3 regions of the Suilimivivens aceti genome follow, and region 2 is predicted to be linked to each of the others. Evidence: predicted binding sites of a transcription regulator. Region 2 holds the regulator's gene; each other region holds the start of a gene.
What was found. Region 2 encodes Rex, which represses fermentation and respiration genes when NADH is low (regulators of the CRP and FNR family bind a similar motif). Its sites were predicted from a motif close to ATTGTTAANTANTTAACAAT; they were not measured.

Region 1: OCV77_RS04825 (acetyl-CoA C-acetyltransferase) is a predicted target of Rex. The motif match lies at 4,618-4,637, and genes of this name have one in related genera.
Region 3: gap (type I glyceraldehyde-3-phosphate dehydrogenase) is a predicted target of Rex. The motif match lies at 1,794-1,813, and genes of this name have one in related genera.

What each region holds. Positions count from the first base shown of each region.
Region 1 is NZ_JAOQKJ010000003.1:265,738-275,901, forward strand. It holds gene OCV77_RS04805 (electron transfer flavoprotein subunit beta/FixA family protein) at 1-288, opposite strand, end outside; gene OCV77_RS04810 (acyl-CoA dehydrogenase) at 317-1,471, opposite strand; gene OCV77_RS04815 (3-hydroxyacyl-CoA dehydrogenase family protein) at 1,525-2,397, opposite strand; gene OCV77_RS04820 (enoyl-CoA hydratase-related protein) at 2,500-3,285, opposite strand; gene OCV77_RS04825 (acetyl-CoA C-acetyltransferase) at 3,370-4,554, opposite strand; gene OCV77_RS04830 (hypothetical protein) at 4,806-5,789, opposite strand; gene OCV77_RS04835 (hypothetical protein) at 5,867-7,741, opposite strand; gene hpf (ribosome hibernation-promoting factor, HPF/YfiA family) at 7,919-8,446, opposite strand; gene OCV77_RS04845 (C40 family peptidase) at 8,894-10,164, opposite strand, start outside.
Region 2 is NZ_JAOQKJ010000002.1:267,888-278,051, reverse strand. It holds gene OCV77_RS03095 (leucine-rich repeat domain-containing protein) at 1-712, shown strand, start outside; gene OCV77_RS03090 (S8 family peptidase) at 779-1,690, shown strand; gene OCV77_RS03085 (beta/alpha barrel domain-containing protein) at 1,752-3,164, shown strand; gene OCV77_RS03080 (GntR family transcriptional regulator) at 3,182-3,880, shown strand; gene OCV77_RS03075 (NADP-dependent isocitrate dehydrogenase) at 3,895-5,103, shown strand; gene OCV77_RS03070 (ABC-F family ATP-binding cassette domain-containing protein) at 5,098-7,017, opposite strand; gene OCV77_RS03065 (redox-sensing transcriptional repressor Rex) at 7,155-7,799, shown strand; gene OCV77_RS03060 (hypothetical protein) at 7,818-8,453, shown strand; gene OCV77_RS03055 (NAD(P)H-hydrate dehydratase) at 8,502-10,037, shown strand; gene alr (alanine racemase) at 10,040-10,164, shown strand, end outside.
Region 3 is NZ_JAOQKJ010000018.1:8,939-19,102, forward strand. It holds gene mnmA (tRNA 2-thiouridine(34) synthase MnmA) at 1-783, shown strand, start outside; gene OCV77_RS15235 (histidinol-phosphatase HisJ family protein) at 795-1,613, opposite strand; gene gap (type I glyceraldehyde-3-phosphate dehydrogenase) at 1,883-2,911, shown strand; gene OCV77_RS15245 (phosphoglycerate kinase) at 3,017-4,240, shown strand; gene tpiA (triose-phosphate isomerase) at 4,292-5,038, shown strand; gene OCV77_RS15255 (hypothetical protein) at 5,182-5,376, shown strand; gene OCV77_RS15260 (glycosyltransferase family 2 protein) at 5,366-6,352, shown strand; gene OCV77_RS15265 (DEAD/DEAH box helicase) at 6,551-8,176, shown strand; gene OCV77_RS15270 (tetratricopeptide repeat protein) at 8,252-9,589, shown strand; gene OCV77_RS15275 (ABC transporter ATP-binding protein) at 9,640-10,164, opposite strand, start outside.

The DNA.
Region 1 (10,164 bases), on a different contig from region 2:
AGCCCAGGTATCAGCACCACCAAGAACACGGTCTGTTACAAGGATACCCTTGTCAGCGCCCATTGCAATTGCCTCACGAAGAACTTCTTCTGCCTTGGGAAGACCCATTGTCAGAACAGTTACTTCTGCGCCATACTGGTCTTTTAATCTAAGTGCTGCTTCCAGACCTGCCTTGTCGTCAGGATTCATGATAGTAAGCATCGCACCTCTGTCAAGTGTACCGTCGGGATTGAACTTAACGCCGCCCTTTGTATCAGGTACCTGTTTAACACAAACAACGATTTTCATTGTATTATCTCTCCTTATTCTTTCATTCTTATTTCAGCAGGGAACCGGAAATAACCATTCTCTGTACTTCAGATGTACCTTCATAGATCTCTGTGATCTTGGCATCTCTCATCATACGCTCAACGTCGTACTCTCTGATATAACCATATCCACCATGGAGCTGAACAGCCTTGGTTGTTACTTCCATAGCAACCTCTGCAGCATACAGCTTAGCCATAGCAGCTTCTACTGTGTAGCTCTTCTGGGTAGCCTTAGCCATAGCTGCTCTGTATACCATGTACTGTGCAGCCTGAACCTTGGTAGCCATATCAGCTAACTGGAACTGTGTATTCTGGAAAGCACCGATTGCTCTGCCGAACTGCTTTCTTTCCTTTACATAAGCGATGGTTCTGTCAAGAGCACCCTCTGCAAGACCAAGAGCCTGTGCAGCGATACCGATACGTCCGCCATCCAGAGTATGCATAGCGATACCAAAGCCCTTGCCTTCCTGACCAAGCAGGTTTTCCTTGGGGATACGGCAGTCTGTGAAGATCAGTTCGTATGTGGATGAACCACGGATACCCATCTTATTTTCCTTGGTACCGAAGGTAAATCCGGGAGTTCCTTTTTCTACGATGAAAGCAGAGATCATCTTCTTGCTTCTGCCCTTAGCATCGGTTACAACGCTTGTTACAGCGAAAATTACATAAACATCAGCTTCCTTACCATTGGTAATGAAGATCTTGGATCCGTTCAGAACCCACTCGTCACCATCAAGAACAGCCTTTGTCTGCTGACCCTGTGCATCAGTACCAGCTCCGGGCTCTGTCAGACCGAAAGCACCAAGCTTCTCACCCTTTGCAAGGGGAACCAGATATTTCTGCTTCTGCTCTTCTGTACCATAGGTCTGGATAGGATCACAGCAAAGAGAGGTGTGTGCAGAAACGATAACGCCTGTAGTACCACAAACCTTGGACAGCTCCTCAACGCACATAGCGTAGGTTAAAGGATCGCATCCCTGTCCGCCGTATTCCTTCGGAACCGGAATTCCAAGGAAGCCAGCCTTAGCCATCTTCTCAACTGTTCCTCTGGGGAACACTTCTGTCTCATCTACTTCCTGAGCCAGAGGCTTAACTTCTTTTTCTGCAAACTCTTTGAAAAGAGTTCTCGCCATTTCATGTTGTTTGCTTAACGTAAAATCCATGATTTTTATATCCTCCATTAAATATATGTTATTGAGGGAATCCTCAATTAAAATTACTGTGCATCAACAGGGGTCTTTGTTCTGTCTGCATTGTAAATATAGAAGCCCTTGCCGCTCTTAACACCAAGATTACCGCCACGGACCATCTTACGGAGAAGAGGACATGCACGATATTTGCTGTCACCTGTTTCATTGTAAAGAACATCCATGATAGCAAGGCAGATATCAAGACCAATGAAATCACCAAGCTCAAGGGGTCCCATAGGATGGTTTGCACCAAGCTTCATAGCCGCATCGATACCGGCTACATCTGAAACACCTTCCATCTTGATGAAGGCTGCTTCGTTGATCATGGGAACAAGGATACGGTTTACTACGAAACCAGCTGCCTCGTTAACCTGTACAGGGGTCTTTCCGATCTCTTCAGAAATCTTCTTGATGGTATCAACTGTCTCTGCAGGAGTATTTACACCGGCAATAACCTCAACTAACTTCATACGGTCAGCAGGGTTAAAGAAGTGCATACCGATCATAGGACGGTTCAGTCCGTTTCCGATCTCTGTGATGGAAAGGCTGGATGTGTTGGAAGCGAATACACACTCAGGCTTAGCGATCTTGTCAAGCTCTGCAAAGGTTGTCTTCTTTACTTCCATGTTCTCAAATGCTGCTTCAACGATCAGATCACAGTCTTTGCAGAGGTCTTCCTTCAGACCGGGAGTGATCTTTGCAAGGATAGCATCTACTGCTTCCTGTGTTAATTTTCCTTTTTCAACTAATTTAGCATAGCCTTTGGCGATCTTTGCTTTTCCACCGTCAGCCCACTCCTGCTTGATATCGCAGAGCGCTACTTCATATCCGTCAACCTGGGCAAATGCCTTTGCAATACCCTGTCCCATAGTACCGGCACCGATAATACCTACTTTCATTTCTTTTCCTCCTGAAATTTTCATTATCTTTTATTCTTAACAGCTGGTTTCCTGCCGCAGGCACTACGCCGGCTGTCATTTACAGATCTGTGCTTTCAGAAATCAGCAGTTCTTGAAGGGCTCTTTTACCTTTTCCTTGTTCTTGTCAAGGAAGAATGCCATTCCATACTTCTGGTCTTCTGTCTCAAAGCAGTCACCAAAAAGCTTCTCTTCGATCACGATTGCCTGATCCATGTCTGCATCAAGACCTTCGTTGATCGCTTTCTTGCAGTTGCGGACAGCGATCGGTGCATTCTTTGCAATGCCTGCTGCCATCTTCTCTGCTGCAGGAAGTAACTCCTCCTGTGTATAAACAGCGTTTACAAGACCGATTCTGTAAGCCTCGTCAGCCTTGATGTTTCTTGCTGTGTAGATCATCTGCTTAGCCATGCCAGCGCCTACAAGACGGGCAAGTCTCTGTGTACCACCAAATCCGGGTGTGATGCCAAGACCAACCTCAGGCTGTCCAAATACGGCATTATCAGAACAGATTCTGATATCACAGCTCATGGAGATCTCGCATCCGCCGCCAAGTGCGAATCCGTTTACTGCAGCGATCACAGGGATCGGGAAGGTTTCGATCTTGCGGAATACATCATTTCCCTTCTTACCGAAGGCTTCGCCCTCTGCCTTGGTCAGTGTGCTCATCTCAGCGATATCTGCACCTGCAACGAAGGACTTCTGTCCTGCACCTGTCAGGATCAGTGCTCTTACTTCATCAAGGTTTACAGCATCCAGAACAGCGTTCAGTTCGTCCAGTACTGTAGAATTCAGTGCGTTCAGTGCCTTCTCACGGCTGATGGTGATAATGGCATAAGCACCCTTCTGCTCATATGTTACAAATTCCATGGTATTAACTCCTTTTTATTTTGTTCACAGAAGTAAGCAGACCTAAGAAGTTAAGCCTGCTTACTTATTTTCCTTAAAATATGCTTAGTCTTCAATCTTAACGACTGTAGAGCATCCCATACCACCGCCGATGCAAAGAGTTGCAAGACCGGTCTTGGCTCCTCTTGCCTGCATCTCATGAAGCAGTGTAACAAGGATACGGCATCCGGAAGCTCCAACAGGATGTCCAAGAGCGATCGCACCACCATTGGGGTTGAGCTGCTTGTCAACATCGATTCCCAGATCCTTACCTACTGCAACAGACTGTGCTGCGAATGCTTCGTTTGCCTCGATGATATCGAAGTCCTCGATCTTCATGCCTGTCTTAGCCATAACCTTCCTGGTAGCAGCAACAGGTCCGATACCCATAACCTCAGGTCTTACACCTGCAAGTGCACCAGCTACGAAAGTAGCCATGGGCTTAACGCCAAGCTCCTTAGCCTTCTCTTCGCTCATAACAACGACTGCTGCTGCACCATCATTGATACCGGATGCATTACCAGCGGTAACAAATCCGTCAGGATTGATGGTACGGAGCTTTGCAAGTCCTTCGATGGTAGAACCATGGCGGGGTCCTTCATCTACCTTGAACTCGATCATTTCTTTTTTCTTCTTAACCATTACAGGTACGATTTCGTTCTCGAAAGCACCGTTCTTCTGTGCTTCTTCAGCCTTTAACTGGCTCTTTAATGCGAACTCATCCAGCTCTTCCCTGGTCAGTCCCCACTCTCTGCAGATATTGTCTGCAGTTGTGATCATATGATAATCATTAAATGCATCCCACAGGGCATCCTTGATCATGCAGTCAACTAAAGTACCATTGTTCATTCTATATCCGAAACGTGCCTGAGGAACAGCATAGGGTGCCAGAGACATGTTCTCCATACCGCCTGCTACAACGATGTCAGCATCTCCTGCCATGATCATCTGTGCTGCCTGGTTTACACAGTTCAGACCAGAACCACAGACAACGTTCATGGTAACAGCGGGAACCTCGATCGGAAGTCCTGCCTTGATAGATGCCTGACGGGCTACGTTCTGTCCAAGGCCAGCCTGGATAACACATCCCATGTATACCTGATCTACTGCTTCCGGAGCAACTCCAGCCCTCTGAAGTGCCTCCTTGATTACGATTGCGCCAAGCTCAGCAGCAGGGGTTGTGCTTAAAGAGCCACCCATGGTACCGATCGCTGTACGGCATGCACCGGCTAAAACAACTTTCTTTGCCATTATTTCTTTCCTCCGTTTGAATCATTTTGTATAAAATTTCAGCCTTACCGGCTGTCTGCAACGATTGTTAATTTTTTGTCATTGCTACAGAAATCATTATAACATAGGGCTTTTACTTTTGCAATCACAATTCACAGAAAAGACATTTGTTAAAAGGGCATTCGTCCACTGGACGCGAAGCTGAAAAAGACGCTTCGTTCTGATGAAGAGCGAAACGTCTTTGGATATTTCAGATGTGTTGTAAAAATTTTCTATGGGTCAAGTGTATCTGGTGCCTTAGTTGGTTCCACTGTCGCAGGATCTTTCGTTGCCGTCGGCTGCGCCGTTCCTGACGGTGCCACTGCTGGCGGTACAGGCGTTGTGGCTGACGCTTCTCCTTTCTTTTCCTGGCTTCTCAGGCTTTCCAGATAGGCCTGCCACTCATCTTCCTTACGGATCTCTTCGACCTTGTCAAAAAAGGCGCTCCAGGAATACAGTGTCTCATCACTGACATTCACAAGGCTCACAGGACTTGCCGCTGACAGAAGTACCATGCCTGCCGGAAGCATTTCTCCCTCGGGAACCACGGAGCCGTCCGCTGAAACAGCGATCTTTTCATCTGCCAGCTTCTGCAGGAAGCCTGCCAGCTCTTCATAGCCATTTTCGATGAGATTCCTGATCTCTCCCTGCAAAAGTGCGGTTCCCTTCATCCTTGTCACATAAGCTGCGTTCACGATGGGAGTGCCTTCTTCCGAAACCGTCACTGCCTGATCCGGCATCCTTTGCATTTTTGCATAGGAAAAGGAAAGGATCTGTTCCCTGCCCTCTGCATCCTTCATCAGGAAACGATAATCATAATCCGGTGTCGATACGACCTGGATCTTATCTGTCAGGATAACCGGCTGCCTGCAGTCCTTCCAGACCAGCTCATTCTTTTCATTCAGGATGATCTCTTCCTGCCCGGTAAAGAAAACGGATGGTCTGCCGGTATCCTGATTGTACCCGATCACCAGATTGCCGGAGGCATTTTCATGGGCTTTATCTTCACTGTCCTTACTTTCTCCGCTTTCCTGTGATGCCTGCTGGAAGCAGATCATGCTGCTATCTGCCGCATTTTCCGGAAGCGTGATTTCCAGTGTATACGGTATCGTCTTCCCCTTTGCTCCTTCCCTGCCATCTACTGTCATATTGGAAGCGAGTACCAATACACCAAGTGACAGGAAGCCCGCCGTCAGTACTGCTGTCTTTTTCTTCATTCTTTTCCCCTTTCGCTTACATAAAATTTCCTTTTACATTACTTTTACACATTTATTATAGCAAATGAAAGGACGTTTCATGCTATCGGTATTAGCAATATCCTTCCATCGTTTCCTGTGATCCGATAAAGCGTGTCATAGGAAAACTCCGTTCCGTCCATAAAGGGTGCAAACAGCTCCTGATTTTCTTCATCAAGAGGCTCTACATACAGATAGCCTGCATGGGACTCTTCGATCGTCTTTAAAAGTGCTGCGCTGTCCGTCGTCTCTCCGCTGATATTTCCGTACATCACAGATACCGGTGCTGCTTCAAAGCTGACATAGGCATTCCTTACCCAGCTGATATCCGACAGATCCCGGAGATAAAGCACACGGCCGATGCTTTTCCTCGTCCCTGCACCGATCTTCGCCAGAAAGGCCTCTGCCTTCTCATCTACGATATCCTCTCTCTCCTGCCGGATCTCTTCTATCGTATTCCTGTAGCCGATCAGTGCCCGGTAAGATCCCTGATAATCTGCCGTCAGAAGAACCGGTATAGCACAGAGCAGCAGCCCCCGAACAGCATTTTCTGACTTCAGTACAAGATATGCGATCAGATACAGGCTTCCTATCGTAAAAGGTGCTCCATACCGTTCAATCGAGGACACCATGCCAAAGGGCTCCAGATATTGTGTTTCCACTGCAAAGATCGTCAGGTGGCTGATCAGGTTCAGGCTGTAAAAGCTTGCTGCGCTCAGCAGGGCAAACAAAAGCAGGAATCTGCTGTCCTTGCCGGTTATCTTTTTCCGGATCCCAAGCAGGGCATAAATAACCAGCACCAGGATCACCAGCATCAGCGGACTTAAATTCAGTATGGCCGTGGAATACCGGTGCAGCGGCCATTTCAGGAAGGCAGTCAGAAAGGCATCTATCATCTGTCCCTGTACATCCGGGATGTTCATGCTTCCTGTTGCCATATGAACTGCAACGCCTGTCAGCTTGGCAACCCTTCTGTTCATCAGGCAGAAGAAAAGCCAGCTTCCTTCTGTCAGCGCAGGCAGGCATACCACAGCTATAAGTCCTCTTTTCACTGTCTTTCGGTCCTGTGCAAATATTTCATCCCTTCTGTGCAGGAAATGATATAGCAGCGTAAATAAAAGTCCAAAGAACAGCCAGATCACCCCTGTATTCTTGCAGAGCACCAGTACCATCAGATAACAGGCCTGTCTTCCGTAATAAAACAGGGAAGAATGCCCCTCTCTGTCCAGAACCGCTGTCAGGAATGCCCCATAGATCACAGCCATGGTAAAATCTGCGCAGCATCCGTCCATCCAGAAGGCCTCCACCATGGAAGGGAACAGCCACAGCAGTACAGCGCCGATCGTCATGGTGATTACGTTCTTCTTTCTGATCTGCTCCAGCAGGGGAACAAGGAATGCCAGATTGCAGACATAATATCCTGCAAACATCAGCCCTTCTCTGAACTCTGAGGGTGAAAGGTGAAGGAACCACCATTTCAGCATCTGGGTTCCCGGCGGATAATCCCCAAATTCTGCCGCCACGTTTTCATACCTGTCTGCAAAGCCGTCCAGGTAAAAAATGGACTTCACATCTGTGGCCCAGAAATTATAGTCATCCCACCAGCTTGTCAGCTTACCGGATACACACACTGTCACAACCATAAACAGCAGCAGGGCTGTCAGAAAAGCGGGTGCCCTCAGCTCCCTCCCGGCAAAGGAGACAAGCTCCTTTCTCTTTTTTCTGTCCATTTTAAAGACAAGGATTCCACTTCCCAGCAGAAATAAGGGTGCCAGGATATCCGTCAGCCAGAGGAGGTTTCCAAAGCTGAGCCCATACAGGAAAAGAATCAGAAGGCTCACTGCTGCAGGAATACAGTCTGTCAGCTTCTCTTTCAGGTAAAATCCAAGGATCAATATAAAAATTAAAAGCGATAAAATATGAATGATAAACATAGTAAAAGTATACCTCAAAAAGCATGCGTCGTGGAAGCTTTTTAAATAAAAATGCCGGCTGCCCCCAGAAATTCAAAAAGATGTGGAGCACCTGCCCCACATCTTTTTGAATTTAGCCTCCCACTCAGGGAGCCCATCACGCCTGTCCTTCCATCGCTCCGGACCGGCCGCTTTATTTTATACCTCAGGCTCGATCAGACCGTAAGTATTTCCTTTTCTCTTATAAACAACATTCACCTGATCTGTCTCTGCATTACAGAATACAAAGAAGTTATGTCCAAGAAGCTCCATCTGAACACAGGCATCTTCCGGATACATAGGCTTGATATCGAACTTCTTGGTACGGATGATCTGTACCTCCTCATCATCCAGATAATCCTTCTCTATGAAATCCTGCTTGAAGAATCCTCTCGACTGCTCCTTGGCGATCAGCTTGGTCTTATACTTCTTCAGCTGCCTCTCGATGATCTCTTCTACAAGATCAATCGATACATACATATCATTACTTACCTGTTCAGAACGGATGATACTGCCCTTAACCGGGATCGTAACTTCGATCTTCTGTCTGTCTTTCTCGACACTGAGTGTAACATGTACCTCTGTTTCCGGTGTAAAGTACTTCTCAAGCTTACCGATCTTATCCTCCACTGCTGCACGAAGTCCAGGAGTCACTTCAATATTCTTGCCAACAATAATAAACTTCATATACATCATCCTTTCCGTGGATTATTTCTTTCAATCATTATAGCACATGTCCCCTTAGTTTTGCAATAATTTCAATGATTTGTTTAAAAACGATACCAGTTTTCTAACAATTTTAGTCATCTTCGGGAAGTGACCTTTTTCGACTATCCTGTTCTCTTTATCATAAACACACAAAACGTCCGTTCCTCATTTTTCCTGTGGATAGTGTGGATAACTCCGTGTATAAATCAAAAGCGCCTGTTTTATGGTATTTATGTATGTGGATAACTCTTTAGTCATTTTCTTCCTGTCGTCCATATATATCAGTTCTCTCTTTTTCTGCTTTGTATAACTTGCACACGCCATCGTTTGTCAACCCGTTTTGGTACAAAAAAAGAAGTCTGACTCTTTATGAATCAGACCTCTGTAATTTCATTTTTCTGTTTTCCTGAGAGAACCGGACTCCTTTTAGAAGATTCTCCTGATAGAAAGGATAGAACGGTAATTTGCGTTGGAAGTAATAATTCCTGTCTTTGCTGTTGATGCATGCACGATCTGTCCGCCGCCAATATAGATTGCAACATGACCGGAATAGCAGATGATATCACCCGGCTGTGCACTGTCAAGGCTGCCAACAGCAGCACCTACGCTTCTGTCTGCTGAAGATGAATGAGGCAGGCTGACACCATAATTGGCATATACACTCATAACAAATCCGGAGCAGTCCGCACCATTTGTCAGGGAAGTTCCACCCCAGACGTAAGGGTTGCCAACAAACTGGCAGGCAAAGTTTGCGAGCTCTTTGCCAAGCTCACTGCCGCTTCCTGAAATAACCGGCGCCGCATAACTCTGATTGCTGCTCTGGCTGTTCTTCTTATTTGCTTTCGCTGCCTTGGCTGCTGCTTCCTGTGCTGCCTTTCTCTCTGCTTCTTCCTTGGCAAGTCTTGCTTCCTCTTCTGCCTTGGACTCTGCCTTTACGAATTCTGTAGAAAGGGTGACATAATCTAAGGATACATAGCCATCACCTTCCTCGATATTTACCTTAACCCAGCCGTCCAGCTCTTCGGTAACCAGCAGTTCGTCTTCAATAGGAACCATACCGATCACTGCGGAATCAGTAGAGGGCTCTTCTCTTACATAGAGAGTAGTAGTATTAACGGTGGCGATTCTTGTACCCACCTCTTTGGCAAGCTCTACTGCATCCTCACCTGTGACACAATACTCTGCCTTCACATAACCGGTCACACTGCCGGATGTGATCTCGTACCAGCCGTTGTCCTCTGAAATAAATTCACCAACAGACTTGTCATAAAGCTTACCAAGGATCTCACCATCCTCACTGGGAATGCTTCTGACATTTACATAATCATTTACCTTGGCGATAACCAGGGATTTAAAGCCTTCTTCTTCCTTCCTGGCTGCGATTTCTCTTTCCTTCTGGGGAATGGTCTTGGTGGTGGAAGCCGTTACGGTTTCTTCAATGACTTTCTCTTTCTGGATTGGCTGTACATCAAGCTTGGGGCTTGCTGTTGCCAGTGGAGATGCACTGAGCGACGGAGATGCCGCTGATGAATCTTCTGTAGCTGCTGTTCCTGTACTGCTTTCTTTCTGCTCTGCCTTTTTGGCATCTGTCTCATCCTTGATGTTCTTGACACTGGTACCATTGGAAGCAAGGAAGAAATCAATGCCTGCGGAAGGAAGATCTGTCTTCTCCTTCGCAAAGCTGTTCATATTCATAC
Region 2 (10,164 bases):
AACAGTACTGGAGAATGGAACCTTTGGTATGAAGGGAAGTGTCAGACAGGAAAACCAGAATGTACTGGCAGAGCTGGCAGGACCACAGGCACAGACCACAGAAACAGGGGTAAGTGTCCGGATAAACAGCAGCCAGATCAGAAATGACGGGACAGACACCATGGCAACCATGCCGGGAAATGATGGGAGCTACCTGCTGACGGTTGATGATTCCGATGATGCAGCAGCAAAGATTACCGCTGCTTATGGAGAATTATATGGAGGTGCACAGCCCTCTGACCTGAAAGCATTTGATATTTCCCTGAAAGACAGTACAGGACAGATCCCCATAAAGAAACTGGGAAGACAGTATATGACAATACAGCTTCCGGTACCGGATGGACTTTCAACGGATAATCTTCATCTTGTGACACTGGATGAGGATGGACAGCTTGAGGCTGCAGAGTTCCAGGTACTTTCCCTGGAGGATGGCGACTACATCCAGTTTACAGCAAGACATTTTTCACCTTATGGGCTGTATCATGGCAGTAAAGCAGTAGGACAGGGACAAGTGATCAATGGCGGTGCACTGATCGGACTTTCCGGAAATAAAGATGATACTCCGGATACCGGTGATTATTCCCATCCCAAATGGGCATTTGCAGCCGGATTGTTTTTTGCTTCTGTAGCATTGTTTTTCTACAGGGGAAATGAGAAACGAAAAAAGAAATAAAAAGAAATAAAAGCGCATCAGAAAGACTTCTGGCATAGAATAATTAAAAAGCCGGGAGTCTTTTTTATGTTTCGTGTCAGAGAACAGCTTGGGTTTAGTGATAAACTGCTTGCAGAATGTGGGAGGGACAGAATTACAGTAGCTATGCTGGATACAGGAGTAGCCAGACATCCGGATTTTGATGACAGGCTGCTTTTGTTTCGGGATTTTGTCAATGACCGGAAGGATTTTTATGATGACAGCGGGCATGGTACTCATGTAGCAGGCTGTATCTGTGGAAGCGGAAGGGCTTCTATGGGAAGATACCGGGGGATTGCTCCCGGATGCAGACTGATCGTAGGAAAGGTTTTGGATTATCGTGGAGACGGCATGCTCCAGAGCATGACAAGGGCTTTGGAGTGGATATTGAATAATCAGGAAGAATTTCAGATCAGGATACTGAATATTTCTATTGGTATGGGTGAAGCATCAGATGAGGAACGGATGCGGGAGCTGCTTTCGTTGGTAGATGAGGTGTGGAACCGGGGGATCATTGTGGTATGTGCAGCCGGAAATGGAGGTCCGGGAGCAATGACCATTTCACCTATTGGAGCACGTAAAAAGGTGATCACGGTAAGCTGCAATGAGGATGGATATTTTGGAGAAAGGGAAGATCTCTGCGAGGAGTACAGCAGCCGGGGACCAAGTCCCTATGATATGAGAAAGCCGGATATTGTGGCACCGGGAACAGATATTATTTCCTGTAATGCTTTCTTTGAAAAAAGAGGGTTCCGGTATCGGAATGCCTATACCAAAAAGAGTGGAACTTCTATGGCAACACCGATCGTGTCAGGAGCTCTGGCACTTCTTTTACAAAAATATCCGAAGATGACAAACGAACAGGCAAAGCATAAGCTGATAATGACAGCAAGAGATCTGAATGAGCCGTGGAGCAAGCAGGGAGCTGGCATGATAGAGATAAATTCTTTGTTGACATGAGATGTTTTATTGTATACAATTATACATGGACTTTGGGAATAGTTCAGGAGGAGATAGTGCGATGGCAGAAGAAAACAATGTTTTTTTAGACAGACCGGTGTTTTTAAATTCCAAGAATAATCTGCTCGAGATAGAAGAGCATATGTATATTCTGGATGATGTAGAGAAACCGCAGGTATTCAGAAATATGTTTCCTTATTCAGAGGTACCTAAGATCCCTTTTAATGACAGGATCGTGCCTCACAATATGCCTAAGGATATCTGGATCACAGATACTACCTTTCGTGATGGACAGCAGTCAAGAGCACCTTATACCACAGAGCAGATTGTAAGGATCTATGACTATCTGCACAGACTGGGCGGACCAAATGGTATGATCCGTGCCAGCGAGTTTTTCCTTTACAGCAAAAAGGACAGAGATGCTGTATACAAGTGTATGGAGAGAGGATATCAGTTTCCTGAGGTGACAAGCTGGATCCGTGCCAGCAAGGAGGATTTCAAGCTGGTCAAGGAGATCGGAATGAAGGAAACCGGTATTCTTGTGAGCTGTTCTGATTATCATATTTTCCTGAAATTGAAAATGACAAGACGCCAGGCAATGGAGCATTATTTAAGCATTGTCAGGGACTGCCTGGAAGAAGGCATCAGTGTCAGATGCCATCTGGAGGATATCACAAGAGCGGATATTTACGGTTATGTCGTGCCATTCTGTCTGGAGCTTATGAAGCTGATGGAGGAGTATAAGATTCCGATCAAGGTAAGAGCCTGCGATACCATGGGCTATGGTGTCAATTATCCGGGTGCTGTTATCCCGAGAAGTGTACAGGGTATCATTTATGCGCTGCATACCCATGCAGGTGTACCACATGAAATGATCGAGTGGCATGGACATAATGATTTCTATAAAGCAGTGGTCAATTCCACAACGGCATGGCTGTATGGATGCTCCGGTGTCAATACATCTCTGTTTGGTATCGGTGAGCGAACCGGTAATACGCCTCTTGAGGCCATGGTATTTGAGTATGCCCAGCTAAAGGGAGATTTAAATGGTATGGATACCACTGTGATCACTGAGCTTGCCGAGTACTATGAAAAGGAGATCGGCTATCATATTCCGGAGAGGACGCCTTTCGTAGGAAAGAACTTTAATGTGACACGTGCCGGAGTTCATGCAGATGGACTGTTGAAAAATGAGGAGATCTATAATATATTTGATACGGACAAGTTTTTAAACCGTCCGGCACTCTGTGCAGTCAGCAACACATCCGGTCTTGCAGGAATTGCACACTGGATCAATACTTATTTCAAGCTGAAGGCTGAGAAGCAGCTTGACAAGTCAAGCCCACTCGTTGCAGAGGTCAAGAAATGGGTAGACAAACAATATGAAGAAGGCCGTGTGACTGTCATAACAGATGCAGAGCTGATCGAGCAGATCGCAATAGCCTGCAAAAGGCTTGACACAACTATCGGTTAGAGGGCAATGATAACAGAATGAGCAGTTATGATGTAAAAAAAGAAGTAACAGATAAATATTCCTTAAGAGGCAGAGTGTTTAACAGGCTCCGGGAGGATATTTTAAGCGGAAAGTATGAAGAGCACGAGGAGCTGAAGGAGGTTGCCATAGGGGAAGAGCTGGGAGTCAGCAGAACGCCTGTAAGAGAAGCCTTCAGGCAGCTTGAACTGGAGGGACTGATCCAGATCATTCCCAATAAGGGTGCCTATGTGACAGGTATTACCGCCAAGGATGTAAAGGACATTTACATGATCCGTTCCTCCCTGGAGGGAATGTGTGCAAGACTTGCCACGGAGAATATCACAGAGGAGCAGCTTGAAGAACTGGAAGAGAATGTATATCTGGCAGCATTCCATGCGTCCAAGGGGCATATGGAACAGATGACGGAGCTGGATAACAGGTTTCATCATATCCTGTATGATGCCTGCAATTCCAAGATGCTGGAAAGACTGCTTGTAGATTTTCACCAGTATGTAGCAAGGATCAGACAGAAGACGCTTTCCACGAAGGAAAGAGGAATTGCATCCAATAATGAACACAGACAGATCATGGAGGCTATCAAGGCAGGCAATGCAGATGAAGCAGAAAGACTGGCAACCCTGCATATGAATAATGCCTATAATAACATGGTAAAGAATGGCCTGTACGATATTTATAAGAATGAAGAGCAGGAATAGGAGAGAAAGAGCATATGGCTGAGAAGATAAAAATGACCACCCCGCTCGTGGAAATGGACGGGGATGAAATGACCAGGATCCTCTGGAAGATGATCAAGGATGAGCTGCTTATTCCTTATATTGATCTGAAGACAGAATATTATGATCTTGGGTTGGAACATAGAAATGAGACTGATGACAGGGTAACAGTGGAGAGTGCGGAGGCTACGAAAAAGTATGGTGTGGCTGTTAAATGTGCGACCATTACACCAAATGCAGCCAGAATGACAGAATATAATCTGAAGGAGATGTGGAAGAGTCCGAATGGTACGATCCGTGCGATCCTTGATGGAACTGTATTCCGTGCGCCCATCGTAGTAAAGGGAATCGAGCCCTGTGTCAGAAACTGGAAGAAGCCGATCACACTGGCACGTCATGCCTATGGTGATGTCTATAAAAATACAGAGATCAAGGTGCCGGGACCTGGAAAAGCAGAACTGGTGTTTACAGCAGAGGACGGAACAGAGACAAGAGAACTGATCCATCAGTTTACAGGAAGCGGTATTATCCAGGGAATCCATAATACAGACAAATCCATTACCAGCTTTGCGAGAGCATGCTTCTCCTATGCATTAGCAACGAAGCAGGATCTGTGGTTTGCAACTAAGGATACTATTTCCAAGAAATATGATCATGACTTTAAGGATATTTTCCAGGAGGTATATGAAAAGGAATTTGAAGCGCAGTTTAAGGATGCAGGAATCACCTATTTCTATACGCTGATCGATGATGCGGTAGCCAGAGTCATGAAAGCAGAGGGCGGCTTCATCTGGGCCTGTAAGAATTATGACGGTGATGTGATGAGTGATATGGTTTCTTCTGCGTTTGGATCCCTTGCCATGATGACCTCTGTGCTGGTATCCCCTGCCGGTGTTTATGAGTATGAGGCAGCACATGGAACGGTACAGAGACATTATTATAAGCACCTGAAGGGGGAGGAAACCTCTACAAACTCTGTGGCAACGATATTTGCCTGGACCGGGGCACTCCGGAAAAGAGGGGAACTGGATGGCCTTGATGATCTGATCGCCTTTGCGGACAGGCTGGAAAAAGCAACTTTAAAGACGATCGAAGACGGTAAGATGACAAAGGATCTTGCCCTGATCACATCCCTTGAAAATGTAACAGTTCTGAACAGTGAGAACTTTATCAAAGAAATCAGAAAAACGCTGGAAGCCTTATAAGGCCTCCAGCGTTTCCCATTTTTCATATAATTCTTCAAGTCTTGCAGAGATGCTTTCTTTTTCCTTTGTCAGCTCCTGAAGCTTTGCCACATTGGTCGCATTTTCGGGAAGTGCCATTTCGTTATCAAGCTGTTTATCTTTTTCTTCCAGCTTTGCGATTTCTTCTTCACATTTCCGGATATCATTTTCCTTCTTGCGCTGCTTTGCCTGCTGCTCCTTCTGGGCTTTCCAGTCCTGCATGCCCTCGGAGGGCGGGGCAGGGGTTTTGGAAACAGTATTTTTCACAGCAAGATCTCCGTTTGGAAGATCACCGGTTTTCTTTTCCAGATAATAATCATAGTTTCCAAGAAAGCCGGTAAGCTGGCCGCCAGATAGTTCCAGGATCCTGGATGCCGTCCGGTTAATGAAGTATCTGTCATGGGAAACATACAGGACAGTTCCTTCATAGGCATTTACCGCATCCTCAAGGATTTCCTTGGAGGCGATATCAAGGTGGTTTGTCGGCTCATCCAGGATCAGGAAGTTGGATTCGGAAAGCATGAGCTTAGCCAGAGAAACGCGGCCTCGTTCTCCACCACTTAAATCACGGATCAGTTTGAATACATCATCACCGGTAAACAGAAAAGCTGCAAGTGTATTACGGATCTGGGTACCGGTAAGAGAAGGGTACTCATCAGAAATTTCGTCAAAAAGCGTTTTGTCCGGATGCAGGACATGATGCTCCTGATCGTAGTAGCCAATATGTACATTTGTACCAAGCGTGATCGTACCACTGTCGGCAGGAACAAGGTCATTGATGATCTTAAGGATCGTGGTTTTCCCTGTACCGTTATCACCAATGATGGCTACGTGTTCGCCTCTTTTAATATCTATGCTGATATCCTGGAACAGGGAAAGGTCATCGAAGGATTTGGCAAGATGCTCTATATGAAGAACATCATTTCCACTCTGACAGCGGGGAGTCAGTGTCATATGGATATCAGCCCGGGCTTCCGTTGGCTTTTCAAGGACTTCAATCTTATTCAGCATCTTTTCCCGGCTTTCTGCCCGTTTGATGGATTTTTCACGATTAAAGCTTTTCAGCTTTTCAATGACTGCCTCCTGATGACGGATCTCCTGCTGCTGGTTCAAATAGGCATTTCTTGCAGCAGTACGCAGAATTTCCTTTTTGGCTGCGTAAGCTGTGTAATTGCCAAGGAAGGTGGTAGCCTTTGTCTGATCAATTTCAATGATCTTGCCGGCAAAACGATCCAGAAAATAACGGTCATGGGAAACAGTAAGAACGGCACCCTTATAATTCAGAAGATAGTTTTCAAGCCAGGCAATTGCATTCAGGTCGAGATGGTTTGTTGGCTCATCGAGGATGATCAGCTCCGGTTTTTTCAGGAGGAGCTTTGACAGGGCGACTCTTGTTTTCTGACCACCGGAGAGAGTGGAAATCTGTTTGCCAAAATCCTCTTCGGCAAAGCCAAGTCCCTTTAGCACACCGCCGATCTCACTCTGATAGGCATAGCCGTTTTCCAGTTCGAACTGATGGTTCAGCCTGGCATAGTTTTCCATGAGGCTGTCCAGCTCACGGCCGTTTACAGTATGCATTTTTTCTTCCATTTCACGGAGCTGTTTTTCCATGGCAATGACAGGTGCTTTGACAGAGAGTAATTCTTCATAAATGGTATTTTCACTGTTTACATTCTGGTTCTGCGCCAGATAGCCGAAGGAGGCCTCCTTTTTCAGGGTGACGATACCGGAATCAGCAGGCAGCTCCCCGACGATGATACGCAGCAGAGTAGTTTTGCCCACTCCGTTGATACCAACAATTGCTGCTTTGTCGTGCTCTTCAATATGGAAGGAAACATCCTTGAGGATGGGTTTTTCGTTAAAGGCTTTGGATAGATTCTGACAGGATAAAATCATAAAAAATGTCCTTTTCGTATTTGTTTTTATCATCTTAGAGTGTAGCGTTTTAGCGGCTTTCTGTCAATGCAGGAAGAATTGACATTTTTTTAACATTGAGCTATGATAAAATTATTAATCATATGGGAGCTGGTATTGTGGAAAATAAAGGAATATCACAGGCCGTCATAGGACGGCTGCCAAGATATTTCCGGTATCTTGGTGAACTGAAGGACCAGGGGATCGAGCGGGTTTCCAGTCAGGAATTAAGTGATATTATGAAGGTGACTGCTTCCCAGATCCGGCAGGATTTTAATAATTTTGGTGGCTTTGGACAGCAGGGCTATGGATACAAGGTAGAATATCTCTATGGCGAGATCGGTAAGATACTTGGTCTTGATCAGACACATAATCTGATCATCATAGGTGCCGGAAATCTTGGTCAGGCGCTGGCCAATTACATGAACTTTGAAAGAAGAGGATTTTTATTCCGGGGGATATTTGACAATAATCCAGCGCTGTATGGCAGGAGAATCCGGGATATGGAAGTGCTTCCCATGAAAGAGCTGTCGTCCTTTGTCAGAGAGAATGCGATCGACATTGCAGTGCTTACCATTCCAAAGAACTGTGCAGTAGAAGTAGCCGAGGAACTGGTCAAGGAAGGAATCCGTGGCATCTGGAACTTTGCACATGTGGATCTGAATGTGCCGCCGGATGTACAGGTTGAGAATGTACACCTTTCAGACAGTCTCATGAAGCTGACCTATAATATTAACCGATATGAAACACATTATGATGCCTGATGATTGGAGTGAGGAAACGTGGCAAAATCAGACGAAGAATTCAGACATGCCCTTTCTGGCAGGAAGCTGCCGCCATTGACATTGGATCACCAATGGCACCAGCTGGTTGTAAGCATAGGGGCAGAGAAGAAGATTCACACACTATCTGCAGAACAGACAGAGCTGTTAAAACAGCAGGCCGGTGCGGCAAATGAATTGAAGAAGCTGAAAAAACTGAAAAAAAGACTGATGGACGAGATTGTTATACTGGCTGAGACCGGATGTGACGGGACAGATAAGAAGGCTGAAAAGAAGCTGGATGAGCATAAAGCACTGATAGAAGAATGTAACAGAAAGATTGATGAATGCGAGGATCTTCTGATCAGTCTGCCGGGAGAACTGGATGAGGTCAATCGTAAGCTGATGCTGAAGACCATGGAGATTTCCTATGACCTGCTTAAGAAAAATGGGCAGGAAATTGAAACTCTCACAGAATGGATTGATTCTACGAGAGAAGAATTAAAGGAAAAGCTGGTGAGAAGGCAGGAGATGCAGGGAACCAGCCAGAATATTTATACTTATATGCATAATGTCTTCGGACCGGAAGTAGTCGATATATTTGATCTTCAGAATTTTAAGCCTGTTATAAAAGAACAGGAAGAAAAGAAATCATAGAAAGTCTGCCCGCTGGCGTACTTTCTATTTCTTTTTGAAGGGGGTTTTATGGAGTATATTGTTACATCCAAAGAGATGAGAGAGTGTGACATGACAGCGATCAAAGACTGTGGGATACCTGCCATGGTACTGATGGAGAGAGCGGCACTTTCTGTGTTCTCAGAGATAGAGGCATTTCTCTCTGAAACGATCCGTATTGCAATATTTGCAGGCTGCGGAAACAATGGGGGAGATGGACTTGCACTTGCAAGGCTGCTGGCAGAAAAGGGGATCCACGCTGATATTTTCCTGATAGGAAATACAGAGAAGCTGAGCATGGAGTGCGGGAGCCAGCTCTCAATCCTGAAACAGCTTGGTATTACAGTCAATAGCAAATCAGCAAAAGCAGAATATGATATGGTAGTGGACTGTTTGTTTGGAACAGGGCTGACAAGAGAGATCACAGGGATATATGAAGAAGCTGTCAGGGCAATCAACTGTTATGGTGAAAAGGGAAGCAGAGTAATCGCTGTGGATATCCCTTCAGGAGTCTGTGCAGATTCCGGGAAGATACTGGGGTGTGCAGTGAAAGCTGAGCTTACTGTTGCTCTTCAGTATGGAAAAGCAGGACACTATCTGTATCCGGGGAAAATGCTGTGTGGTCATACCGTGGTTCATAATATTGGTATCCCGGAGTCTTTCAAATCAGGAAAGGAGCCTTCGTTTTTTTCATACAGGGAAGAAGATATACATGGGATTCTGCCAGAGAGAGCAGCGTTTGGCAATAAAGGAACCTTCGGGAGGATACTGCTTGTAGCGGGAAGCAGGGATATGGCTGGAGCAGCGCTACTGTGTGGAAAAACAATTTTAAGAAGTGGTGCCGGTATGCTGAAGATCATTACAGCTGCCGAAAACAGGGATCTGATCTTAAGGGAGCTTCCGGAAGCCATGATCTACACTTACGAGGGTAAGCCTGAGGAAGAAAAAGTAAGGCAGAGTATAGCATGGGCAGATGTGATCGTGGCAGGATGCGGGATCTCTACAGATGAAAACGCAGAGCTGCTGATGGAAATGATCCTGGAACAGGGAGAAAAAAGAGCAGTTATTGATGCGGATGGTCTGAATCTGATCGCAAGGGAAGGCTCTCTGCAGGAAAAGCTGTTAAAATATCAGAAGGGCAGGGTGATTCTGACACCCCATCCAGGGGAATTTATCCGTCTTGCAGGCATTTCCATGAATACCTACAAAGAAAATCCGGCATTTTATTTAAAGAAGCTGGCAAAGGAGTATGGCTGCGTGATAGCAGGCAAGGATGCGGTAACACTTGTTGCGTCACCGGATGAAAGGATGGTTTATCTGAACAGGACAGGAAATGACGGGATGGCTACTGCAGGAAGCGGGGATGTGCTTGCCGGTGTCATCGGGGCACTGTCTGCTTCACTTGAATATTTTCAGGCAGCATGCTGTGGAGTATTCCTCCATGGGCTTGCCGGAGATATGGCTGCAGAAAAGCAGGGAAAACGAGGAATGCTGGCATCTGACATTTCTGCTGAACTGAAAGAACTGCTGAAGGAAGAAACAGCAGAGAGGGAAAAGAGGATCTGATCATGAAGGAAGAATATCAGAGGGTATATGCACAGATCGATCTGGACGCACTGATCCGGAATGTGCAGCATATAAAGACCAATATGAAGCAGGGGGTAAAGCTGATCTGTGTGATAAAGACGGATGC
Region 3 (10,164 bases), on a different contig from region 2:
CCCTGTATTGCCTGTAACCGTTATGTGAAGTGGGAGTCCCTCTTGCAGAGAAGTCTGGAGATTGGCGCAGATTATATCGCTACCGGTCATTATGCAAGGATTGAGCAGCTTCCGAATGGCAGGTATGCGATCCGCAATTCCGTAACGGCAAGGAAGGATCAGACCTATGCACTTTATAATCTGACCCAGGATCAGCTTTCCCATACGCTGATGCCGGTAGGGGCTTATCATAAGGATGAGATCCGGAAAATGGCAGTTGAAAATGATCTGCCAGTGGCCTATAAGCCGGACAGCCAGGATATCTGCTTTGTACCGGATGGAGATTATGCAGGTTTTATTGAAAGGGAAAGAAGAGGAAAGGTACCGGGAGAAGGAAACTTTGTTTTAAAGGACGGTACAGTGATCGGCAGACATCTCGGTATCACCCATTATACGATCGGACAGAGAAAAGGACTTGGCATTGCCATGGGACATCCGGTTTTTGTGACAGAAATCCGACCGGAGGCCAATGAAGTAGTAATTGGAGAAGCGGAAGATGTGATGACAGATCACCTGACCTGCAGCCATATCAACTACATGAGCATTCCGGATCTGACGGAGGAAAGGCGTGTATTTGCCAAGATCAGATATTCCCATCCGGGAGAATGGTGCCGGATAAGGAAAGCAGGAGAAGACAGGATCTTCTGTGAATTTGAAAAGCCCGTCAGGGCGGTAACACCCGGACAGGCTGTCGTATTTTATGATGGAGAATATGTACTTGGAGGCGGCAGCATCGAAGGATGAGGCCGCCTTAATTACAGGCAGTGGAAATCGGCGATCCGGTTTTCAAAGGTAGTGTAATAACTGAAACCGCATTCACGCAGAACGTCAGCAGCCCTGTCAAAATCACCGGCGATAGCGGACGGGTCGTGAGCATCTGAACCGATCGTGATGATCTCACCGCCAAGCTGCTTATAGCGCTTTAAAACGCCTGTGCAGGGGTGAACATCCTTCATTCCTTTGCGGAGTCCAGCGGTATTTAATTCAATGCCACGTTCCATTTCCAGAAGACGGATCAGAATCTTATCGAAGATATCCTGATATTTTTCATAGCAGTAATCCTTATCCCTGCTTGCTCCATAGCGGACAACATAATCCAAATGACCGTAGACATCAAAATTGCTGAAGACATCCAGATTCTCAAGGATGGAAGAAAAATATTCCCGGTAGGCTTCTTCGTCACTGCGCCCCTCATAAAAGGACGGATAGTAGGGATCCCTTCCGTGGCAGATATGGGAAGAAGCTATGATGAAATCAAAAGGGTAGCTTCTGGAATACCGGTTCAGTTCCTTCTGGAGATGAGGCTGGATTCCGAGCTCCACACCAAAGAGGATCTGGATCTGATTTTCATATTTTTCTTTTAAGGTAGCCAGTTCATACAGGTAGGAATCGGTGTTTAATTCAAACATACCGGCTTCCTCGGGTTTTTCGTACACATAGTCCATATCCATATGTTCGGTAAAGCACATGGTAGTGAGCCCGAGAGAAATCCCCTTCTTTATCATGTCCTCCATGGGTGCCGTACTGTCGCCGGAATTGTGGGTGTGTAAATGATAGTCTGCGGTGATCGTCAAAGTAAATGACCTCCATTCTCTTCTTCTTAATCCCAAGTCTAGTGGATTTTCTAGGAAAATGCAATGAATCAGAAGAGAAAAGAGGGGGATTTATAAAAATTACATTAAATTTACAGGGAAACAGGAATATTTTTAAATTTACATCTTGCACTTTCCGGACAAATTAGGTAAAATAATCGTGCTGATAAAATTTTGTCAATCTATGGAAGATAAGTTTTCCTGGATGGCGAAATAATATAAAATTTATTCAATTTTAGGAGGAAACTAAAATGGCAGTAAAAGTAGCAATTAATGGTTTTGGCCGTATTGGTCGTCTGGCATTCAGACAGATGTTTGGTGCTGAAGGTTATGAAGTAGTTGCAATCAACGATTTAACAACACCTTCTATGTTAGCACACTTATTAAAATATGACTCTTCACAGGGCAGATATGTAGCTATCGGAGAAGAGGATCAGGTTACTGCTGATGACGAAGCTGGAACAATTACCGTTAAGGGTAAGACAATCAAGATCTACAAAGAGCCCGATGCAAACAATTGTCCTTGGGGCGAGATCGGTGTAGACGTTGTTCTTGAGTGTTCTGGATTCTATACCTCTAAGGCTAAGGCACAGGCTCATATCAATGCTGGTGCTAAGAAGGTTGTTATTTCCGCTCCTGCTGGAAATGATCTTCCTACAATCGTTTACAATGTAAACCACGAGACACTGACAAAGGATGACAAGATCATCTCTGCAGCTTCTTGTACAACAAACTGCTTAGCTCCTATGGCTAAGGCATTAAATGACCTTGCTCCTATCGAGTCTGGTATTATGTGCACAATCCACGCTTACACAGGCGATCAGATGATCCTTGACGGACCTCAGAGAAAGGGCGACAAGAGAAGAAGCCGTGCAGGCGCTGTAAATATCGTTCCCAACTCAACAGGTGCTGCTAAGGCAATCGGACTTGTTATTCCTGAACTGAACGGCAAGCTGATCGGTGCTGCACAGCGTGTTCCTACCCCTACAGGATCTACAACACTGTTATTCGCAGTAGTAGACAAGGCAGTTACCAAGGAAGAAGTTAACGCAGCTATGAAGGCTCAGGCTACAGAATCCTTCGGTTACAACGAAGAAGAAATCGTTTCTTCCGATATCGTTGGAATGAGATTCGGTTCCTTATTCGATGCTACACAGACAATGGTTAGCCCTCTTCCGGATGGAAAGACACAGGTAGAAGTTGTTTCTTGGTATGACAATGAGAACTCCTACACAAGCCAGATGGTTCGTACAATTAAGTACTTCGCTGAGTTAGGCTAATTCAGTTATAAGTATCTGAAAGAAAGACCTGTCTAAAGGTCCGGTCTTATGGACCGGACCTTTTTTGTACGGGATAATGCTTTAATAAATTTGGAGGATTGAATCATGGGATTAAATAAGAAATCAGTTGATGATATCAACGTAAAAGGCAAACGTGTCCTTGTAAGATGTGACTTCAACGTTCCTTTAAAGAATGGTGAGATTACAGATGAGACACGTATCGTAGCAGCTCTTCCTACAATCAACAAGCTGCTTGCAGATGGCGGAAAGGTAATCCTTTGCTCCCATCTTGGAAAGGTTAAGAATGGCCCTAACGAAGGAGAATCTCTTGCACCTGTAGCAAAGAGACTTTCTGAGAAACTTGGCAAGCCTGTAAACTTTGTAGCAGATTACAATGTAACAGGATCTGCTGCTACAGAGGCTGTTGCAGCTATGAAGGATGGCGATGTTGTTCTGCTTCAGAATACACGTTTCCGTGGTGCAGAGGAGACCAAGAACGGAGAAGAGTTCTCCAAGGAACTGGCTGACCTTTGTGATGATTATGTATGTGATGCTTTCGGATCTTCCCACAGAGCACATGCATCCGTAGCCGGTGTTACCAAGTTTGTTCGTGCTAAGGGTGGTTCCTGTGTAGTTGGTTATCTGATGCAGAAGGAAATCAACTTCCTTGGAAACGCAGTAGAGAATCCGGTAAGACCTTTCGTGGCAATCCTTGGTGGTGCTAAGGTTGCAGACAAGCTGAACGTTATCAATAACCTTCTTGAGAAGTGCGATACACTGATCATTGGTGGTGGTATGGCATTTACCTTCTTAAAGGCTAAAGGATATGAAATCGGTAAGTCTCTGGTTGATGATGAGAAGATTGATTACTGTAAGGAAATGATGGATAAGGCTGAGAAGCTCGGTAAGAAGCTGCTTCTTCCTATCGATACTACAGTAGCTGCAGAGTTCCCGAATCCTATCGATGCTCCTATTGAGGTAGAAGTAGTAGATGCTGACAAGATCCCTGCTGATAAGGAAGGTCTTGATATCGGAACCAAGACAGCAGCCCTCTATGCTGATGCTGTTAAGTCTGCTAAGACTGTTGTTTGGAACGGACCTATGGGTGTATTCGAGAACCCTACTCTTGCAAAGGGAACTATCGCAGTAGCTAAGGCTCTTGCAGAAACAGATGCAACTACAATCATTGGTGGTGGTGATTCGGCAGCAGCAGTTAACCAGCTTGGTTTCGCTGACAAGATGAGCCATATTTCAACTGGTGGTGGAGCTTCCCTTGAGTTCCTTGAAGGTAAGGAGCTTCCTGGTGTAGCAGCTGCTGACGACAAATAACCGAAAGCAACTTAGTGAATGCAATATTAAATTTAGAAAGAGGATAATAAAATGGCAAGAAGAAGAATTATTGCCGGCAACTGGAAGATGAACATGACTCCCAGCCAGGCAGTTGAGCTTTGCGCAACACTGAAAGATTTAGTAAAGAATGATGATGTAGATGTAGTATACTGCGTACCTGCAATCGATATCGTACCTGTAGCAGAAGCTATTAAAGGAACCAACGTTAAGTTAGGCGCTGAGAACTTCTATATCGAAGATAAGGGAGCTTTCACAGGTGAGATTTCTGCTCCTATGCTCAAGGATGCTGGTGTTGAATATATCATCATTGGACATTCTGAGAGAAGAGATATCTTCGGTGAGAACGACATCCTGATCAATGCTAAGGTTAAGAAGGCATTTGCTGCTGGACTTAAGCCGATTCTCTGCTGTGGTGAGTCCCTTGCACTTCGTAAGGCTGGCACATACAAGGAGTGGATCGCAAGACAGATCAAGTGGGATCTTACAGATGTAACTGCTGATCAGGTTAAAGAGCTTGTTATTGCTTACGAGCCTATCTGGGCTATCGGAACAGGTGAGACAGCTACAGCTGACCAGGCACAGGAAGTATGTAAGATGATCCGTGATGTTATTGCAGAAATGTATGATGCTCCTACAGCTGAAGCAGTTCGTATCCAGTATGGCGGATCCATGAATGCAGGTAATGCAGCAGAACTCCTTTCTAAGGATGACATCGATGGTGGTCTGATCGGTGGAGCAGCTCTTAAGCCTGACTTCGGAAAGATCGTTAACGCTTAATTAATGTGAAATGGATATTCTGGAAACAGAATCAAGGTATAACAAAAGAAAGAACTCTGGTGCGTATTGCATCAGGGTTCTTTACTTTTGGGACAATAGAAAGTATACTGATAGAAACAGATTAAAAAAGGTTGGAGTTCAGAGTGGAATTAATAGGAAATGAATGGATCAGATGTGCAGCAACGGGGGATTCCAATGCTATGCTTATCTGGGTTCTTGTGATCGCTGTTGCATGTGGCGGTATCATAACTTCGGTCATTATGCTGCTTAATGGCAAAAATGATAGAAAACAGTCAGGAGAAAAAGGACGTAAGAAGGAGAGGGCTCATGAGAAATAAACTCTATATGGTAATTCCCTGTTACAATGAACAGGAGGTACTTCCCGAAACTTCAAAGCGCCTGAAGGAAAAACTCTCGACACTGGTAAAGGCAGGAAAGATCGATCCAGAGAGCAGGATCATATTTGTCAATGATGGCTCCAAAGACAGAACATGGGAGATCATCAGGAGACTTCATGAAGAAGACCCGGTTTTTGGCGGGGTAAACTTAAGCCGGAACAGGGGGCATCAGAATGCGCTCCTGGCGGGACTGATGACAGTAAAGGATCATGCAGATATGGCTATTTCCATGGATGCAGACCTGCAGGATGATATCAATGCCATTGATGAAATGGTTGAGAAATATCTGAATGGAACAGATATTGTATATGGTGTGAGAAGCAGCCGTGCAAAGGACACCTTTTTCAAAAAGGCGACTGCAGAGGGCTTCTATAAACTGATGAACACCATGGGGGTCAATACGGTATTTAATCATGCGGACTACAGACTGATGAGTAAAAGGGCACTGGAGGGACTGGCCGAGTTTCGGGAGGTCAATCTGTTCCTTCGTGGTATCGTACCGATGATCGGATATTCCACAGATGTGGTTTATTACGAAAGGGGAGAGAGGTTTGCAGGGGAGAGCAAGTATCCTCTTGGCAAGATGCTTTCTTTTGCAATAGAGGGGATCACATCTTTAAGCACCAAGCCGATCAGGATGATCACGTTCCTTGGATTTTTTATTTTTCTGGTAAGTATTGGGATTTTGATCTATTCCCTTGTCAGACATTTCATGGGAGCAACGATTGTAGGATGGACTACACTTATGGTTTCTGTCTGGGCTATCGGAGGATTGATCCTTTTATCGCTTGGCGTAGTCGGAGAATATATTGGTAAGATTTATCTGGAAACAAAAGCAAGACCCCGTTTCCTGATCGAAGAATTCCTGAATGATACAGAAAATGCAAAGAAACCAGAAGAGAAAACAGAAAGATGATTTTTTCTTCTTGACAGAACACGTAATAACAGATACAATTGGTCATGTTGTGATAAGGCAGCACTTTATCAAGGTGTTGCCTTTTTCGTTGCCCTGTATACGGAGAATGATTGCAGAATCAACGTGTATCTGCCTGCGGACAGAGATTTGAGTGAAGTGGACATGGCATCGGAGCAAAAGAAAGAGAAAGAGGTTTTTATGGATCAGGAAGTTAAGATGCAGGAAGCAAAGGAAAAGAATGTAACAAAGCAGGAAACGGCAGAACAGATGATAAAGGATCATGGAGTGCCAGATCAGGATGCTGGAATGGTATTTCAAGATGCAGCGATAGATGAAGATATTTTAAGGGCAGTTCTCTCTATGGGATTTGAAACCATGTCTCCAATTCAGGAAAAGGCGATCCCGGTAATGTTGGAGGGGAGGGATATTATCGGGCAGGCACAGACTGGAACCGGTAAGACAGCAGCCTTTGGAATACCGATGATCCAGAGAGTGGATCCGGAATTGAAGAAGCTGCAGGGGATCGTACTCTGCCCGACCAGGGAACTTGCAATCCAGGCGGCAGAGGAGATCAGAAAACTGGCCAGATATAAGCATGGGATCAAAGTGTTACCGGTTTATGGCGGCCAGGATATTAACAGACAGATCAGAGCGCTGAGCAGCGGTGTACAGATTGTTGTGGGAACACCGGGACGTGTGATGGATCATATGCGCAGGCATACGATCAAGACAAGGGAAATCCGCATGATCGTACTGGATGAAGCAGATGAAATGCTGAATATGGGATTCAGGGAGGACATTGAGACCATTCTGAAGGATATGCCAGAGGAGCATCAGATGGCATTGTTTTCTGCAACTATGCCGGAAGCAATCCTGCAGATTACCCATGAATACCAAAGTGAAGATGCAGAATATATTCGTGTGACACCTAAGGAGATCACAGTATCAGCAATAAAACAGGCCTATTACAAAATTGCAAGACAGGATAAAAAGGAGGCGATCTGCAGACTGCTTGATTACTATCAGCCGGTAAGGGGACTGATCTTTTGTAATACCAAAAAGATGGTTGATGAGATGGCAGAATTCCTGAAGGAAAGAGGATATCAGGCAGAGGGACTTCACGGAGATCTTTCCCAGTATCAGAGGGATACGGTTATGAATTCTTTCCGGAATGGACGCTGTAATTTCCTGATCGCTACGGATGTAGCGGCCAGAGGGATAGATGTCAGTGGTGTGGACGCCGTATTTAACTATGACGTACCGGAAGATATTGAATATTATGTACACCGTATTGGCAGAACCGGACGTGCCGGCAGGACAGGCCGTTCCTTTACACTGGTCAGTGGCAGGGAAATCTACAAGATCAGAGACATTGAAAGGATCTGCCACACAACGATACAGGAAAGAAGGCTGCCTGCACCGAAGGATATTTTATCTGCCAAAGCGAAAAAAGTATTTGCTGCAGCCACGGAGATTTATACAGAAAAGGATCTGGAGCGTCTGCGGGGTATGATCGAAAGAGAGGCTGCAAAGAAGGAAACAGATCCCATTACGATTGCAGCGGCTCTTCTGTATATGAATGTGGGTGAAGAGCCGGAAGAACTCCAGGAGGAAAGATCATTCTTTGACAGAGTCAGAAGACGGGGCAGCGATGGCAGACGGAACAGCGGGGGACGCCGGGACAGCGATGGCAGGCGAAACGGCGAGGGACGCCGGGACAGCGATGGCAGTCGAAACGGCGAGGGACGCCGGGACAGCAGAGGTCATGGACGAAACAGCTCTGGTCGTAGGACAGAGAGGAGCAGAAGAGAAAAAAGAAGATAAAAAAATTTGTCAATGTCTTTTTTCTATGATAACATAAGAGAAGTTGGTTGTTTGTTTATTTATCAGAGGTTTGAGATGGAAGAGAAAGAGTTAAGAAGAGTTAGAGAAAGAAATGAGGCAAGAGCAAAGCGCAAGAAGAAAAGAAAACGGATCGTGATGATCGAAAAGATCGTTTTTTCAGTGTTTTGTGTAGCTGTGATTGTTGTAGCAGGCGTACTGATCTACCGGCTTCTGCCAGGAGTACAGGTAGCCAGGCAGCTTAAGGAAGCGAATGCCTATATAGAAACGGAAGCCTATGATGATGCTATTGCATCCTGTCAGGAGGCATTGAAGATAGATTCTTCCTCTGTACAGGCTTATCGTTCTATGGCAGGTGCTTATCTGACAAAGGAAGATACGATGGCGGCAGAGCAGATTCTGTATCAGGGCTGGGAGACTACACAGGATGAAAGCCTGCTGCAGTATTATTGTACAGTACTATTAAATGAAGCAGTAGATGATATCAATAGTCAGAATTGTACACTGGATACATTGGGTAAATGTGTGTCTGTACTGGAAAAGGATGCAGCTAATCAGGATGTATATACGCTTTTGGATGCCTGCTATGACAGACTTCTCGGAGAAGACAGTGAGCAGGAGGAGTTACTCTGTAATGGAACCGAAAGTGATTCCTGTGGTTATGAAGAATATCAGGATATGATGCTGAGACTTCTGCTGGTATATGATAGCCAGCCATCCGATCAGCTTCTTGCAGAGATCCAGAAGCTGGCAGCACCGAAGCTTGATGCTCTGGGGCTTGAAGTGAAGCATCTGGATGATTATGCGGGACTGCTTTCCAGGATTGTCGAGATCGGAGACAATGCAGAGCTGCAGCAGTTAAGCACCTGTGTACAGAAGGCGCAGGAAGCCCAGCAGCTTTTTGCCGGTGCATTTGAGATCTTCCGCTCCGGCAGCTTTGAACCGATCAAGGAGTTTATGAATAGTGAAGAGTATCTGGCGATCAGGGATGCCTTTATGAATGGAACCATGGAGTACTGGAAGGGAGCAACCTACATTCCGGTAAACTGTGACAAAATGAAGATTCTTTATGCAGATGGCAGCTATCAGTTTGCTTTCGCAGATTTTAAAGAATGTGGGAACAAATCAGACGTGATCAATATCTGGACAGCCAAGCAGGAGGATGCAGGGGTACAGAGAATCTGTATTTCCTATGAGCCTTCTTCTGAAAGTGGTGAGTATTTCCCTCATACAGTATATGAATTCATTTATCTCTACAGTAATGTCAAGATCAATGGAGAATATGTACCGCAGATGAATTATCGTTTCGAAACAAGAGTGGAGAACCCGGAGGGAACTGTGACTGAGCTGATCGGAGACTGGGGCGGCGAGCACGAGTGGACGACAGAGTTTTAAGCAGAGTTTTGGGATGCCGGAGAAAGAAATCAGGAGTGGCACTGCTGTATCTATGATACAGGCAGTGCCATTTGTGCCATGTGGAGTCTGTAATAGGCTCCTTTTTTTTCTAATAATTCATGGGCGTTTCCTTCTTCCAGGATGCCACCCTGATCAATGACAAAGATTCGGTCAGCTTTCTGGATAGTAGACAGTCTGTGTGCGATCACGAAAGAGGTACGTCCCTGCAACAGGGTCTCGATTCCCTCCTGGACAAGTAGCTCTGTATTGGTGTCGATGCTGGAGGTTGCTTCATCCAGGATCAGGATAGAAGGATCAGAGATCATGGTCCTGGCGAAAGCAAGAAGCTGTTTCTGACCAACAGACAGACCGCCGCCACGTTCCTTCAGCTCAGTGTCATAGCCCTTTTCGAGCTTCATGATAAATTCATGAGCATGGACTGCCTTGGCTGCTGCAATGATCTCATCATCTGTGGCATCCAGCCTTCCATAGCGGATATTGTCGCGGATAGTGCCGGTAAACAGGAAATTATCCTGTGTCATAATACCCATCTGACTGCGAAGACTTAAGGTAGT